2 regions of the Neobacillus sp. SM06 genome follow, and region 1 is predicted to be linked to the other one. Evidence: riboswitches for the same ligand, from Rfam matches in the RefSeq annotation. Region 1 holds a riboswitch; the other holds the start of a gene.
What was found. Region 1 has a riboswitch for lysine ahead of ACQYAD_RS11800 (amino acid permease). Riboswitches for the same ligand answer to the same signal wherever they lie in the genome.

Region 1 (8,744 bases):
TTCTTGTTCCAAACTTTTCAATTAAAAAAGCTGTTACCGGAATAAATATTCCATTTACTAACATATATCCTGTTGACAACCATTGAACAGTATTCGCGGAAATGTTCAGATCATTCATAATTCTTGGGATCGCGACGTTTAGTAATGTTTGATTTAAAATTGCAACAAAAGCACCAAGAATTAGTGCCGCAAGAATCTTTCCATTGCCGCCTTCCTTTGCCGTTTCGATGTTTTTTAGCCGAGATGACCGCTGTGCTGTTTCCATCGGCTGTACACCTGCTTCTCCATACTCAACAGCCGGCTCTGAAACGGCATTGTGTCTAAGTAATTCATCCACCTGTTCGGTCAAGGTGTGATCTTTATCGTTGTAATCTTCCTTCATTTTGTGAAACTGTTCTTGCCTCAGGTTGCTCTTTTTTTTCTTAAAGATTGCATAGTTGATAAAAAGAATGAGTAAAAGGCTTAAAAGGACATAAATTGTGGTATATATGAACATCGCATATCACCTACTTTTTAATTCTTACAGTAACGTTCATACCTGGTACAATTTGAAGTCCTTTGTAATCTTCGAGTGATATTTTAACTGGGATCACTTGCGTTACCTTTGTATAGTTAGCCGTGCTGTTTGTGTTTGGCAACAAAGAAAAAGTTCCAGCTGTTGCTAATCCGATTTTTTCTACTTTTCCTTTTAACGTGGTATTTGGAAACGCATCTACAGAAATATCTACATCTTGACCAACTGAAATTTGATCAATCTTTGTTTCATCAATATTAGCTGTTACCCAAAGTTTATCCAAATCAAAAACTTGCGCAAGTGGTGTCCCGGCAGCTACAAAAGAATCTTGAACGGCATTGCTTTGAACAACTGTTCCATTGCTTGGAAGCGTGATGCTCATGTTAACCGGTTTGCCATCTGGTCCTGTTGCCACCACAGTTCCTATTTCATCGTTTTTAGAAAAATGATCACCAACCACACCTTTCCAATCTACTAGCTTTCCATTAGCCGGTGAAGCAATTGTTACTTGCTGTCCGGAAATTTGAGCATTATCCGTCGTTAAATAATTTACCGAACGATTGTAATAAGAATAGGCAGCAAAGCCCCCGCCAACCAAAATAATTAAAATGATAACGTTCAAAAATAGTAAACGCTTTGTACTCATAATTCCTTTACTCCTCCTCAATGGTTAATTTCTCCAAAACCAATTTGTGCAATCTTAATAAATGTTGGATTTCTTCTGCAGGAAGATCCATTAACCCCTTTATTTTTTTAGTTAAAATTGTATCGGATACAGTTAGTTCTTCTAACATCGCTTTCCCTTTTTGGGTTAAATGAATGGATACAGAGCGGCGATTTTCTGGCGGGATCACCCTCTCAACAAGACCGCTATGTACAAGACGGTCAATCACACCGCTTACCGTGCTGTTTGTCAGGCGCAATTTCTCTGCCAACTCTCCCAATCCGACATCCGGATTGTTGGATATTTTATAGAGCGCCTTTAATTGGACAACCGTAATACCCATTCGGTCGGCTTCTTTTTTAACGAGCCTGTAGATTGCTTTGTTAATTTCCAAAAAAGATTCAAGAATTTCATTGTTTAGTGCAAACATTGCTTCCTCACTTCCTATATAGTGTAAATGTACCTAGTAGAATATTTCGTATACGAAATAAAGGGGTTACGAAATAAAATTATAAACAGCCCCATTAGGCAATGTCAACATATTACTATCAACATGTTGAAAAGTTTGTTTTATCCTATTGACACATTAACTATATGTCTTTATTTACTTTTATTGCCATCTTTGTACTCCTCTACAAAATACATAAGAACAGTGTACCAAGGCATACTAGTTCCGTAAGTTATTTTTCAAAGAAAGAGGGTTAAAAACCATGACAGTAGGTACACAAGTGAAGCAAGCACTCGCAGGCTTAAAAAGCGCTCAAGCCAGCTTTGAGACATTTGCTCTTGCAACAGACAATCAAAACGCAAAACAGCTATATCAGCAAGCCGCTCAACAAACAAAGGCCGTTCTTGACAGTCTTGAACCTCGCTTACAAGAAATTCAGGCTGAAGAACCGCAGTACAATCAGTAAAAAGCAAGTTGGTTGGCGATTTCGCCAACCATCACCCTGATACATATTTTTCAATCGTAACGAATGGACGTGAGCATATGACAATTGCTTCAAATGTTAAGCAAACACTTTCCACTGTCAAGGAAATCAAATCGCAATTATCATCACTTGCGCTGAATTCCCTAGATGAAGAAGCGCAACGAGTTTTTCATGAATCCATGCTGATAATGGAAGATATACAAAATGATCTCCAAACAAGAAGTGATGAGTTGGATCGTTTAGAACCGCAGTACAAAGGGTCATAATTTTTTTGAGGTGAAGGAACCATGGATGGCTGGACGATGATACTTTTTCGATCGATTCTTTTTATTCTATTGCTGTTTTTCACGACTAAAATTCTTGGGAAAAAGCAAATATCTGAGCTGTCTTTTTTTGAATACATTGCCGGGATCACAATAGGAAGCATTGCAGGCGAAGTGGTAACAGGGCTTGAAAGCAATATATATCATGGTGCATTAGCCATGATCATATTCGGAGCCGTTACCTTAGGTGTGGACTTTTTATCCTTGCATAGTAAAAAGTTTCGTGATTTTGTCGAAGGTAAAGGAACTGTCATTATTAAAGATGGAAAAATTCTTGAAGAAAATCTAAAAAAGGAAAAATATACAATTGATGAACTATCCGCTTTATTACGGCAAAAAGACATCTTTCGCGTTGCAGACGTAGAATTTGCCGTCCTAGAGCCAAGAGGAAATTTAAGCGCACTTCTAAAAAGAGAAAATCGTCCATTAACACCAAAAGATTTGCAAATGAAGATGCCTAGTGAAAAAGAACCGCAAACCGTCATCATGGACGGGAGCATTTTGGATGAAGCGTTACGTTCAGCCGGAAAAAGCCGAAGATGGCTACATTTGGAGCTTGAAAAACTGGGCGTAACACTTGAAAATGTCTTTTTAGGTCAAGTTGATTCATATGGGGATCTTACCGTTGATATTTATGATGATAAAATTCAGGTACCGTCACCAACCCAGCGTCCGCTGTTATTGGCAATGCTAAAAAAAGTACAAGCCGATCTTGAATTATTTTCATTAGGAACAGACGATGAAAAAGCAAAACAAATGTATAAATCAAATGCAGAAAAAATGCAAAAGGAAATCGAAAAACTCACTCCCTATTTAAATGGATAAAGAACAAAGATCCTGATCAATCGCAATTGACTAGGATCTTTTGACTTTTTAAATGCTTACACCTTGCCTTTTTATTCGTTCAAGCTTATGTGAAAAATAGCTATGCAATACCATTCCCGCCATTACTAGGAAGATCCCCATCCATGAAAGGAAGGATGGAAAAGCGGATTTTAAAAATAGCAATTCCCCGATTAAAGCAAAAAGAACTTCGGTCGATTGAGTCGCTTCAACAGCAGCAAGCTTCCGCATATTTCCCCTCACCAAATCCGTTGCCCTGAAAAATAATACAGTTGCAATCACACCAGAAGAAATCGCTACAATGCCAGATTGGATTGTCTGTCCCATACTCGGAAGACCAACTGTTTCCATACCATAGAAAGATAAAACAAACCAAAATGGCAAGCTGGCAAAAGTCATCCCTAGCACTCGTTGGTAGGAATCCAAGCGGCCTTCACATACATCCATCATTTTTCGATTTCCTAACGGATACGCAAACGATGCAAGCATCATTGGCAATACACCGAGAAGCAACTCCTTCACCGATAGCCGCCCGGCTTGCTCCAGCTGCATGAGGATGATTCCCAATAAAATAATGATGGACATGCCCAGACCTTTAAAAGGAATCTTTCCTTTTATCTTCACCGGGCCGTTTCGTGTGGGAATTGTTTCACTAAAAAAAGGGGCAAGTAGTGAGCCGGAAATGATTGTGATTTGCCAAGTTGCTGCAATCAGCCATCCAGGTGCATAGGCAGCAGAAAAAGTAATAGGGGCATAGAAAAAACCAAAGCCGATTGTACTCCAAAGCAGCCAGGCACCCGGCCGCTGCTTCATTTCCAGAAACAGCGGCCTTAAATTGCCTCTCCCCCACACAATGGCCAATAGGAAAGGAACCATAAAAAAGTAGCGCAAGGAAGCACTCCAAATCCAACTTCCGCCAGATAAATCCATCGCTCTATTTAAGATAAAGGTAGAAGCGAAAAAGAAAGCAGCAAAGATGCCTAAAACAATGGGTCGCACCCTTTCCCCTCCTCTTTACTTTGTCTTCTTTTCCAAGGCATATAAATCTTCTTCAATCGAATTCATTTTTTGCTCCACTAAAAGACGTGCATCTTTAATGGCCTCATTGTAAAAGTGCGGTCCCAGATTTTGTTTGAAAAATTCAAGTAGATTTTCTGCTGCCAAATTGCCGATTTCTTCATTTCTTTCCTCATAAAAATACCGCTGGATTTCCCGAATCATTGCATCTTTTTGTTGTTTGGTAAATTGAATAAACATCTGCTGCACTTCCTTTTCGCAAAAATACGATCCATGCAAAATCCCTCACTTTATATTTAATTTCTTTTAAAGTAAGGGCAGCTTACATTGGACAGCCTCCTGCGGTTGATTTACTCTATACTATATTCTCTAAGGCTTGGCGAAAATCCTTTTAACAAAAAAAACCTCTCAAATAAAGAGGCTGAACCGTTTTGTAATTCATTATGGACTAATTTTATGAAATAATCCCATTACTTCAATCGTTTGGGTAATATTGACGAATGATTTTGGATCAACACCAGCAATCAAATTTTTTACATCTTGAAGCTCATATCGCGAGAGAACAACAAAAAGGATACTTCTTTGATCATTGGTATATCCTCCAACGCCATCAACAATGGTCAAACCGCGATACAAATTTTCAATCAAGTGCCGGCGCATCTCCTCGCGCTTTTCTGTAACAATCATAAGCGTGAGCTTAACATGGTGGGTGTATATGCCATCTACTACCTTCCCAGTAACAAAAATGGATACCAACGTATTTAAGGCCGAATCCCAATTGAACAAAAAGCCGCTAATAATAATGACAACGGCATTCATACTTGAAAGCAGAATTCCGATTGGGAAATCCTTTTTCCTTGAGACGATCATTCCGATAATATCAAATCCGCCAGTCGAGCCGGAATGACGAAAAACAATCCCGATCCCAAGCCCTGCTAATGCCCCTCCGAAAATAGACGATAAGATTGAATCATGAGCAATCGCATAAACAGGAACTATATACAGTCCGCCAGAGATAATCAAAACGGAAAAAAATGGAATTCAACATAAATTTTTTCCCTAGTTTTAGGTAGCCGATAATTAAAAGCGGGAGATTTAAGAGGAAATTAGCCATACCGGTATTGATGGGCGTTATCATCCCTAATACCATAGAAATCCCACTCATACCACTGCTTAATACCGCGTGAGGAATTAAGAACAGATTAAAAGCAATGACGACAATGATCGATCCAACAAAAATACCGAAAATTCGCATCAGACTACCCCCTGTTGCAAACAACCAATAATTATAAAAAAATCATATCGATTCTCTTCTTTAAAGTAAATTTAATAGTTTTTTGCAACAATTTGCATTTGTTTGCCATCTTTCCATTCGAATACTGCGGCAATATTCTGTATTGTGTTTCTTCATTGATACGTATTGACATTTACTTTAAGTGCGGGTAACTTTGAATTATAAATTTAATAAGATAACTCCTCATCCAACCGATGAGGTAGAGGTCGCGGCTTTTATTAGTAATTTGGACGAGATGCAGAGAAATCGCTGACTCCGGGTGAAAGGAAAAGCTGCCGAAGTGTGCTTTTGGATCTCTGTTCAGGCATGCTGGGGCTGTTTCCAAACAGGAACAGAACTGTCACGTTTTTACTTTGCCGGCAAAAACGTGTTGTGCTATCTTTCGGAAGGCGCAATGTGGGGTATGATATGCCGCCAATAGCCTTTTGGTGGTATTTTTTATGCTCCAAACTCCTTCCAAAAAATATGAAAAGGAGCGTAAAGACATGCAATCATCTACAGTAAGAAAAGAAATAGCAAATTTTGTTTCAAACAATAGCAACAGTAATCCTACAGAACTGAGGCGCGGTTTAAAAACGCGTCATCTGACCATGATTTCTCTTGGAGGAACGATTGGTACAGGATTGTTTCTAGCTAGCGGAGGTGCGATCCATTCGGCTGGACCAGGAGGTGCTTTACTCTCATATCTATTAATTGGCATCATGGTATATTTTTTAATGACAAGTCTTGCAGAAATGGGCGCATATATGCCAGTTGCCGGAAGCTTTAGTACGTATGCAACAAAATTTATTGATCCTTCGCTCGGGTTTGCGCTTGGCTGGAACTATTGGTACAACTGGGCAATTACCATTGCAGCTGAGTTATCAGCCGTTACAATGATCATGAAATTTTGGTTTCCTCATACCCCATCGCTTGTTTGGAGCAGCACTTTTTTGGTTCTTATGTTTTTATTAAACTACTTGTCTGTTAAAGGTTTTGGCGAAGCCGAATATTGGTTCTCTCTTATTAAAGTCGTTACGGTTATCGTCTTTATCATTGCAGGAACCTTAATGATTTTTGGCCTCATGGGTGGAGAATTTATTGGATTTAAAAATTTCACAATTGGTGATGCCCCGTTCCATGGCGGATTCTTGTCGATGCTTGGAATTTTTATGGCTGCAGGTTTCTCTTTTCAAGGAACAGAACTCCTTGGCGTAGCTGCCGGTGAAAGCGATGATCCGAAAAAAGCAATACCAAAGGCTGTTAAACAAGTATTTTGGCGGATTCTTTTGTTCTATGTTCTGGCCATTTTTGTGATTGGGTTATTAATTCCATATACAAACGGAAATTTGGCAAATGGGGATGTATCTGTCAGTCCTTTTACGCTCGTTTTCCAAAGGGCTGGTATCGCATTTGCTGCATCGGTTATGAATGCGATTATCTTAACGGCGGTATTATCAGCCGGAAATTCCGGTATGTACGCCTCGACTCGTATGCTTTGGGAATTAGCGCGTGATGGGAAAGCACCTAAGTTTCTTGGTAAATTAAACAAACGCGGTGTTCCGCTAAACGCGTTAATCGCCACATCACTTGTCGGTACCCTTGCTTTTCTCGCCTCCTTATTCGGAGACGGTACTGTCTATGTCTGGCTTTTAAACGCTTCAGGAATGTCCGGATTTATCGCCTGGCTTGGGATAGCGCTCAGCCATTACCGCTTCCGTAAAGCTTTCATTGCCCAAGGTAAAGATCTCAGCATTCTGCCGTATCAATCAAAATTTTATCCATTTGGCCCGATTTTCGCGTTTATTGTTTGCGGTATCGTTATTTTGGGGCAAAACTATTCTGCCTTTTTGGGAGATCATATTGACTGGAATGGCGTTTTAGTTTCATACATTGGCATACCGCTTTTCCTCGCATTATGGCTTGGCTACAAATTCGCAATGAAGACGAAAGTGGTTCCACTAGAAAAATGTGAACTTGAATAATCCTAAACAAAGCACACCAGTTCTTTAGCTAGTGTGCTTTGTCTTTAAATGGGAAGTTTTATGGTAAATTTTGTCCCAACGTTCTGTTTGCTTTCAACACTAATCTGGCCATGATGGGCTACAACAATCCATTTTGCGATGGATAGACCCAACCCTGTACCGCCTTCTGCTCTGGAACGAACTTTATCGCTCCGGTAAAAGCGATCGAAAATATGGGGTAAATCCTCTTTCGATATCCCAATCCCGTTATCTTCCACGACGATTATCAAAGCATTTCCCTCACGCCAACAGCCAATTTGTATTTTCCCTTTTTTCCCGGTAAATTTAATGGCGTTGTCCATCAAAATCACAAACAGTTGGTGCAGTCTTTCTTGATCCCCCTTAAACAGGACCTCCGTACGAATGTTTTCGATGATTTGAATTTCCTTCAATTCGGCAATAGGGGTAAATTGTTCCACAATCAAATGCAACAATACTGTGATGGAAAAGTCCTGGCGATTGAGCAATTGTTCATTCGAGTCCGACCGTGCAAGAGTCAATAAATCAGCTACCAATTTATTAACTCTTTTTACTTCTGAAAGACTTTTAAAAATCACCTCGCTTTCTTGTTCAATTGTATTTGACGGATGGCGGAAAAGTAATTCCAAATGCGTTTGAATGACGGAGAGGGGTGTCCGAAGTTCATGTGAAGCATCGGCAACAAACTGAGCTTGTTTTTCCCACGATTTTTGAATTGGTACCAGTGCTTTATTGGCTAAAAAGAACCCAACCAAAACAGAGAGGATTAAACCCGCACCACTTCCAACCCCCATCATCAACAACAAGTTTCGAAGCATATGCACTTCCGGATCAATATTATAAATGAGTTGGATTGTATTAATTATTTTTTGATCAACCACCACATTCGGCGTTTTGATTGTTAAAACCCGATAAGAATGATTCGAAATTTTCACAGTTCGCAGCTTTTCGGGGTTTTTTGCCGGTGAAAAATAGGGATAATCGTTTTGAAAAAAAGCTTTTTTTGGATAGCTCTTTATCGCCTTTTTGTTTTTATCCCACGTAATATAGGAAATTCGGCGATCTGATTCCCTCCCGCTCTCCTCCGGTATTTCTTTTGAAGGGTTTAACAGAAAATGGTTCGCTTTGCTATCAAGGTTTTCGTCAATGGTTAGAAATGAGATCCGTTCCATGTA
Region 2 (8,744 bases), on a different contig from region 1:
TATTTTTAAAGTAGCCGATTATGGCATTGTTGGCGACCTCTTTGAAGTCGTTCCAATGCTGACAGAAGAATTTAAAAAGCTGAAAGTTCATTCATAACGACGCAGAAGAGCAGCGGTTGGAGCTGCTCTTCTTGTTTTTTGCCAGACGACATACTTTCACGAAAAAAGGGTAAAGTAACGAGGGAATCAAATTATTAGCATGTAAGATGAAACGATGATATACTGACCGTAGTATATGAGTATTTTTTAGGAGGATTTTTCAAAATGGCTATTTCACATGTAACCGATCAAACTTTTTCTGCAGAAACAAGCTCAGGTTTAGTTCTTTGTGATTTTTGGGCACCATGGTGCGGACCATGTAAAATGATTGCACCTGTATTAGAAGAAATTGATGCTGAAATGGGCAATCAAGTAAAAATTGTGAAGCTTGACGTTGACGAAAACCAGGAAACGGCTGCACGTTTTGGTGTCATGAGCATACCTACTTTGCTTCTTTTCAAAAATGGTGAAGTGGTAGATAAAGTAATTGGATTCCAGCCAAAAGAAGCACTAAAGAGCGTGATTGAACGCAACCTGTAAGCATAAAAAACCTTAGCCGACACCTTGGCTAAGGTTTTCTTTTTGATCAACTTCCCCATTGATTTTTCTTTTCTTTTTACGAACGATGTTTTAAAATTTTAACAGAATCATACACATATGCAATGATCAAAAATGGTAAAAGAGGTGGCCGGCATAAATCCAATAATCAAACAAAAACTTGCACTGCTGCCTGATCAGCCTGGCTGCTATTTAATGAAAGACCGACAAGGAACCATTATTTATGTTGGGAAAGCAAAAGTATTAAAAAATCGCGTTCGCTCGTACTTTTCCGGATCCCATGATGGCAAAACGCTAAGACTGGTAAATGAAATTGAAGACTTTGAATATATTGTTACATCCTCCAATATTGAAGCATTGCTGCTTGAAATCAATTTAATCAAAAAACATGATCCGAAGTATAATATTATGCTGAAGGATGATAAAAGCTATCCCTTTATTAAGCTGACAGCTGAAAGACATCCGAAACTGATCATCACCCGGAAAGTCAAAAAAGACAAAGGGAAATATTTTGGCCCTTATCCCAATGTTCAAGCGGCCAATGAAACGAAAAAACTGCTTGACCGCATTTATCCATTAAGAAAATGTTCAACCCTGCCTGATCGGGTCTGTTTGTATTACCATTTAGGACAGTGCCTTGCACCATGTGTCAATGAGGTTTCCGAAGAACAGTACAAACAAATAACGGATGAGATTACCCGATTTTTAAATGGCGGTTACAAGGAGATAAAAAAAGAACTGTCGGAAAAAATGCTTCTTGCGGCTGAGGAGCTGGACTTTGAACGGGCAAAAGAATATCGTGACAAAATTGCCCATATTGAAACGACAATGGAAAAACAAAAAATGACAACGACCGATTTTACTGATCGCGATGTGTTTGGATATGCTGTTGATAAGGGATGGATGTGTGTTCAAGTCTTTTTTGTCCGCCAAGGAAAATTAATTGAACGGGATGTTTCGATGTTTCCGATCTACGGTGAACCGGAGGAAGAAATGCTTTCCTATCTGGGACAATTTTATGAAAAAGCCAATCATTTTAAACCAAAGGAAATCTTGGTTCAGGAAACGGTTGAAAGCGATGTCGCGGAGCAGCTGCTTCACGTGAAAGTGATCAAACCCCAGCGAGGGCAAAAGAAAGATCTTGTTAAGCTGGCTGTAAAAAATGCGCAAATTGCCTTAAACGAGAAATTTTCGCTGATTGAAAGAGATGAGGAACGGACGATTAAGGCGGTTGAGAACCTTGGAAAGGCGATGGGGATTTATACACCGCACCGAATAGAGGCTTTTGACAACTCCAATATTCAAGGAACTTCCCCAGTGTCTGCTGTCGTTGTTTTTCTAGATGGAAAGGCAAACAAGAAGGAATATCGCAAATATAAAATTAAGACAGTTGAAGGACCTGATGATTATGAGTCCATGCGCGAAGTTGTTAGAAGAAGATATTCTCGGGTATTAAAAGAAGGACTCCCACTTCCTGATTTAATTATCATTGATGGGGGAAAAGGGCATATCGAAGCAGTTCGTGATATATTGGAAAATGAGCTTGGTCTTGATATCCCGCTCTCCGGGCTTGCTAAGGATGAGAAGCATCGAACGTCCCAGCTGCTTTATGGCAATCCATTGGAAGTTGTTCCATTGGCAAGGAACAGCCAGGAATTTTATTTGCTCCAGCGAATTCAAGACGAGGTTCATCGTTTTGCCATTACGTTTCACCGGCAAATTCGCGGGAAAAATGCATTTCAATCAATGCTTGATGATATTGACGGTATCGGGGAAAAACGAAAAAAATTATTGTTAAAAACCTTTGGCTCTGTGAAAAAAATGAAAGAAGCTACAGTTGAACAGTTCCGGTCGCTTGGACTGCCGGCTGACGTAGCAGAGAAACTAATTCAAAAACTTCATGATTCCTGATTGTCAGAGAAACGACCTTATGCTATAATGAGATAAACTTTATATTACTATCACTTTATAGTATTAAAGTGAAGGTAGAGGTGCGAACTTCAATAGTAGCAATCCCGAGAAGAATGAGCTTCAAAGACGGGTGGTGAAAGGGGATGTTCGCCGAAGCAAAGATTGACTCAATTTTCATTCTTTGCTGGTCCTGTGTTGAATAAATACTGGATTGTCAAGGCGGCCGTCTTGGAGAGCTATCTCACATTGTATACGTTGGATTACTTCGTGTTCAAAGCAATGGGATGCCGTTCTCATTGCTTTTTATTTTGCAAAAGAATGGGAAAAGTGCTGCCGCAATTTTAAAATTTGAAAGAAGGGGTCATTGTGGGTTTAATTGTACAGAAATTCGGGGGAACATCCGTCGGAAATGTGGAAAGAATTTTAAATGTCGCCGATCGCGTGCAAAGTGAAAAACAACAAGGAAATGATGTTGTCGTGGTTGTCTCGGCAATGGGAAAAACGACAGATCAGCTTGTAAACTTGGCAAAGGAAATTTCTTCACAGCCAAGCAAGCGCGAAATGGATATGCTTTTGACGACAGGCGAACAAACAACCATTGCCTTGCTTGCAATGGCATTAGCGGAAAAAGGATTGGATGCCGTATCATTCACAGGCTGGCAGGCAGGAATCATGACAGAGCCGGTTCACGGAAACGCCCGGATAAAAAAAATCAACCCTGAAGCAATTAATAAACAGCTCGCTAATGGGAAAGTCGTGATCGTAGCAGGTTTCCAGGGAGTTACAGAGGATGGTCAAATTACCACTCTTGGCCGGGGCGGATCCGATACAACGGCTGTCGCATTAGCTGCCGCTCTGAAGGCAGATAAATGCGATATCTACACAGATGTTACCGGCGTTTATACGACCGACCCGAGATATGTGAAAAGTGCCCGCAAACTTGCGGATATTTCTTATGACGAAATGCTTGAACTGGCCAATTTGGGTGCTGGTGTTTTGCATCCAAGAGCAGTCGAATTTGCCAAGAATTATCACATACGGCTTGAAGTACGTTCGAGTATGGAAAAAATGGAAGGTACAGTGATAGAGGAGGAAGCAAAAATGGAACAAAATTTGGTTGTCCGCGGTGTCGCATTTGAAGATGAAATTACAAGAGTAACGCTTTTAGGTCTTGCCGATTCCTTAACGAATCTTTCGACCATCTTTACGACTCTCGCTCAGCATCATATTAACGTTGATATTATCATTCAAAGCAAAACGGATTCCGATACAACCAATCTGTCGTTCTCCATTAAAACAGCCGACTTGCTGGAAACACTGGATGTATTGGAAAGCAACAAAGAGCTGCTGAAATATGAAAAAATCGAAGCGGAAAATCAACTTTCAAAAGTATCCATTGTTGGTTCAGGCATGATTTCCAATCCAGGCGTAGCAGCTAGAATGTTTGAAGTACTGGCATCCAACCAGATTGATATAAAAATGGTGAGTACATCGGAAATTAAGGTTTCGGCTGTTGTAAAGGAAAAGGATATGTTAAAGGCGGTTCAATCACTTCACGATGCCTTTGAGTTAGGGGCGGCCCAGCAATAAAATAAAATAGGCGCGAAAAAGCTTTCACTGGACATTCCAATGAAAGCTTTTTCCGCAATGGAATGGTTTTAATAAGCCTACAGGATGCTGTCTTTTCGATCCCATTTTACGGTAAACTGAACTTTTTGCGCCTTTTTAACAGGGTGTTCAAAAGCCTCTGCAACTACACCCTTTTGATGTTCAATTTGTTGGGCTAAAAAACCGGCTTCAAGCTGGAAAAAATGTTCAGCTTTTGTTTTTACACGGGATACCATCAATGGGCTTGTCAACTCGAATTCTAATTCATCCTTTGTTTCGCTTTTAATGACAAGGTCTCCCCATGAGGCTTGCACAAAAAAATCAATAAGGTCTTCCTTGGTTTCAACAGGATAGTTTCTGGCGAGCTTTTTTCCAGCCCAATATAAAATTTCCGGAGTATCTTTCCCTAATAGTTCAGGGATCAGAAACTCCCTTAAAAGTTCGTAACCGAAAACAGTCATATTTTCCGGTTCAGTTGTATGAGCTAGTTCAGCTGGCATTTGTTCTTTCATGGTCTCCCCTCTTTCTATCATACTATTATATACAATCTATTTTTAGAAAAAAATAGAGTTTTAAATCCGAAGAATTTGTTATTTTAATATAAATCCATTACAATCCGCTATTTACTATGATTCCCTTTTTACCAAAAAAATTGGCGGTAAATTATGGCTTCTAAAGGGAAGATTTGCTTATCAAATCAAGACTCTTGCTGTAGTGTGACAACATCTTATCAATATATTTAAAAAATTTTATGTTTATAAAATATTTGTGTATACGGTTTCTTGACGCTCCAAGGTGATGGGAGTAAAATGAACTTGTCACATAATTGTTAAAAAGAAGGCTTTACAATTTACTATGATGATAGATTTTACTTTTCCCATAGGGAAAAAGGTGAAATCTTTTCATCATGAAAATCTAAAGGGGGTAAAAATATGGCAAGTAATCGGGAGTATGTTCACCGCAGACTGCACTCATTATTCGGAGTTATTCCAGTCGGATTATTCCTTATCGTGCATCTCACAGTCAATTATTTTGCTACAAGGGGAGAGTCATCTTTTAACAGTGCAATCGGCTTTATGGAAGGTCTTCCATTTCTGATCATTCTAGAAATTGTGTTGATTTTCCTGCCGCTGTTATATCATGCAATTTATGGCCTTTATATTGCTTTTACTGCCGCTCCTAACAATGGACGATTAGGCTATTTTCGCAACTGGATGTTTTTGCTGCAGCGCATTACTGGGGTTATCACCCTGATCTTCGTTGCGTGGCATGTTTGGGAAACAAGGATTGCTTATGCGCTAGGGACAGCACTTAATTTTCAAATGATGGCCAATATCTTATCATCGCCATTTATGTTCTGGTTCTATCTTATTGGCGTATTATCGACAATTTTTCATTTTTCAAACGGATTATGGTCATTTGCTGTGAGTTGGGGGATTACCGTTTCTCCTCGTTCGCAAAGAATTTCTACATATGTCACAATGGTGATTTTTGTTCTGCTTGCAATTATTGGAATTCGAGATTTGCTTGCTTTTGTTTGATAGATAAATGAAAACCCGCCGACTGCCGAGTCCCTAAGGACGAAGACAGAGTCGCAGTTTCAATGTATGCTTCAGAATTTATTTATGGATATAAATTCTGATTAGCCAGGAAGTTAATCATGGAAGGATTAATGATTTAAGGAGTGAGTCACGATGAGTAAAGGTAAGGTGATTGTCGTCGGCGGCGGTTTAGCCGGCTTGATGGCAACAGTTAAAATTACAGAACACGGGGTACCGGTTGAGTTATTTTCGCTTGTACCGGTAAAACGTTCTCACTCTGTTTGTGCCCAAGGTGGTATTAATGGAGCAGTAAATACAAAAGGCGAAGGAGATTCTCCTTGGATTCATTTTGATGACACGATTTACGGCGGGGATTTTTTAGCGAATCAGCCTCCTGTCAAGGCTATGTGTGAAGCCGCTCCTGGCATTATTCACTTATTTGACCGGATGGGTGTAATGTTTAACCGTACGCCGGAAGGATTATTAGACTTTCGCCGCTTTGGCGGTACACAGCATCACCGTACGGCATTTGCCGGTGCGACAACAGGGCAGCAATTGCTATATGCATTGGATGAACAAGTTCGCCGCCAGGAAGTAGCTGGACTTGTAACGAAATATGAGGGATGGGAATTTCTTGGTGCGGTAATCGATGACGATGGGGTATGCCGTGGGATTGTTGCCCAAAATTTAAAAACAATGGAAATCAAGTCATTTGCTGCTGATGCGGTAATTATGGCAACTGGCGGACCGGGGATTATTTTTGGAAAATCAACAAATTCTGTCATTAACACAGGTTCAGCAGCCTCCATCCTTTATCAGCAAGGTGTTTATTATGCAAATGGAGAGTTCATCCAAATTCATCCAACCGCTATTCCGGGGGATGACAAGCTTCGCTTAATGAGTGAATCCGCACGTGGCGAAGGCGGCCGTGTATGGACATATAAGGATGGTAAGCCATGGTATTTCCTAGAGGAAAAATACCCTGCATATGGCAATCTTGTACCTCGTGATATTGCAACGAGGGAAATTTTCCATGTCTGCAATGACTTAAAACTTGGCATCAATGGAGAAAACATGGTCTATCTCGACCTTTCCCATAAAGATCCACATGAATTGGATGTAAAACTTGGCGGAATCATCGAAATTTATGAAAAGTTTACCGGCGAAGATCCGCATAAAGTTCCGATGAAAATTTTCCCTGCTGTTCACTATTCAATGGGCGGCATGTGGGTTGATTATGATCAAATGACGAATATACCTGGGCTATTTGCTGCGGGTGAATGCGATTTTTCGCAGCACGGAGCTAACCGGTTAGGTGCCAACTCGCTGTTATCTGCTATATACGGCGGTATGGTTGCCGGTCCAAACGCAGTCAACTATATCAATGGTCTTGAGAAAAGTTCGGATGCTGTATCTTCAACAGTCTTTGACCGCTATGTCAAAGAACAAGAGGAAAAGTGGAATTCGATTATGTCGTTGGATGGTACTGAAAATGCATACGTTCTTCATAAAGAACTAGGGGAATGGATGACAGCAAATGTAACGGTTGTGCGTTACAATGACAAGCTTTTGCGTACAGACGAGAAAATTCAGGAACTATTGGAGCGTTATCAAAAGATTAATATCAATGATACATCGAAATGGAGCAACCAGGGTGCGGCCTTTACAAGACAATTGCAAAACATGCTGCAGCTTGCCCGGGTGATTACATTAGGTGCATATAACCGAAATGAAAGCCGCGGTGCTCACTACAAACCTGATTTCCCTAACCGTAATGATGAAGAATGGCTAAAAACGACAATGGCAAAGTTTGTTGATGCGAAATCTGCTCCAGCTTTTCATTATGAAGATGTCGATATCTCATTGATTAAGCCTCGAGTGCGCGATTACTCGAAAGCTCATTAATGAAACCTTCAGTGTTTGATTACGAAAGGTTTCCAAATACGAGCTCGGGTTTGGGATTATTTTAATATGTAAGGGGAGTAGATTGTATGTCTGAAACGAAAACAGTAAAATTTATTATAGCCCGGCAAGATAATCCAGATTCTCCTTCTTATGAGGAGGAATTTGAGCTTCCATATCGGCCGAATATGAATGTTATTTCTGCTTTAATGGAGATTCGCAGAAATCCGGTCAATACAAAAGGCCAAGAAACGACACCGATTGTTTGGGAGATGAACTGCCTGGAGGAGGTTTGCGGCGCATGTTCTATGGTTATTAATGGAAAGCCACGGCAGTCTTGTACGGCACTAGTCGATAAATTGGAGCAGCCAATCCGCTTGGAGCCGATGCGGACATTCCCAGTTGTCCGTGACCTTCAGGTTGACCGCAGCCGAATGTTTGATTCATTAAAGAAAGTGAAAGCCTGGATTCCGATAGATGGAACATATGATTTGGGTCCTGGTCCCCGGATGCCGGAAACGAAACGGCAATGGGCTTATGAGCTTTCAAAATGCATGACTTGCGGTGTCTGTCTTGAAGCATGCCCAAATGTCAACAGCAAATCAAACTTTATCGGACCACAGCCGCTTTCACAGGTTCGGTTATTCAATGCCCATCCAACTGGTGCGATGAATAAAGCAGAACGGCTGGAAGCGATAATGGGAGAAGGCGGTCTAGCCGGCTGTGGCAATTCGCAAAACTGTGTTCAGTCTTGTCCAAAAGGTATCCCGTTGACGACGTCAATTGCTGCATTGAATCGTGATACGGTGATCCAATCCTTTAAAAACTTTTTTGGCAGCGACCATATTTAAACTAAATTTAAAGCCTCTTTTTCATAAAGAGGCTTTTTGTGTCTTAAAAATTTTTGCTCCGGAAAATGTTCGTTTGGTATACTGTATGAAAAGACTGGTTAAAAGAGGACGGTTTATGAGACGAAAAAATTGGATTCCCGTTTTGTTTGTTTTAGCAGGAGTGGTTTTAGTGGGTATCGGCGGTTGGCAGCTTGTTAATGGGAAGCTGCAAACAGGAGAAGCGTTGAAAAAAGCGAAAGCTGTAATCCAAGCGCAGCCAAATCCCGTACAAAAAGAAAGCATTGCTGAAAGCAAGCCGCCTGCTGTCGGGGATGCCATCGGCCTTTTAGACATA

Region 2: linked by a shared signal. The riboswitch ahead of ACQYAD_RS15550 (aspartate kinase) and the one ahead of ACQYAD_RS11800 (amino acid permease) in region 1 are both predicted to bind lysine.

What each region holds. Positions count from the first base shown of each region.
Region 1 covers NZ_JBNWEO010000015.1:457,857-466,600, reverse strand. The annotation lists gene ACQYAD_RS11845 (DHA2 family efflux MFS transporter permease subunit) at 1-496, opposite strand, end outside; gene ACQYAD_RS11840 (HlyD family secretion protein) at 507-1,163, opposite strand; gene ACQYAD_RS11835 (MarR family winged helix-turn-helix transcriptional regulator) at 1,168-1,608, opposite strand; gene ACQYAD_RS11830 (DUF1657 domain-containing protein) at 1,889-2,092, shown strand; gene ACQYAD_RS11825 (DUF1657 domain-containing protein) at 2,170-2,376, shown strand; gene ACQYAD_RS11820 (DUF421 domain-containing protein) at 2,398-3,258, shown strand; gene ACQYAD_RS11815 (DMT family transporter) at 3,307-4,275, opposite strand; gene ACQYAD_RS11810 (DUF2164 domain-containing protein) at 4,291-4,533, opposite strand; partial or broken gene ACQYAD_RS11805 (YitT family protein) at 4,735-5,551, opposite strand; lysine riboswitch at 5,780-5,973, shown strand; gene ACQYAD_RS11800 (amino acid permease) at 6,073-7,551, shown strand; gene ACQYAD_RS11795 (sensor histidine kinase) at 7,596-8,744, opposite strand, start outside.
Region 2 covers NZ_JBNWEO010000018.1:90,302-99,045, forward strand. The annotation lists gene ACQYAD_RS15535 (electron transfer flavoprotein subunit alpha/FixB family protein) at 1-97, shown strand, start outside; gene trxA (thioredoxin) at 265-579, shown strand; gene uvrC (excinuclease ABC subunit UvrC) at 712-2,508, shown strand; lysine riboswitch at 2,576-2,755, shown strand; gene ACQYAD_RS15550 (aspartate kinase) at 2,875-4,098, shown strand; gene ACQYAD_RS15555 (YslB family protein) at 4,176-4,628, opposite strand; gene ACQYAD_RS15560 (succinate dehydrogenase cytochrome b558 subunit) at 5,049-5,657, shown strand; gene sdhA (succinate dehydrogenase flavoprotein subunit) at 5,811-7,562, shown strand; gene sdhB (succinate dehydrogenase iron-sulfur subunit) at 7,649-8,410, shown strand; gene ACQYAD_RS15575 (class D sortase) at 8,526-8,744, shown strand, end outside.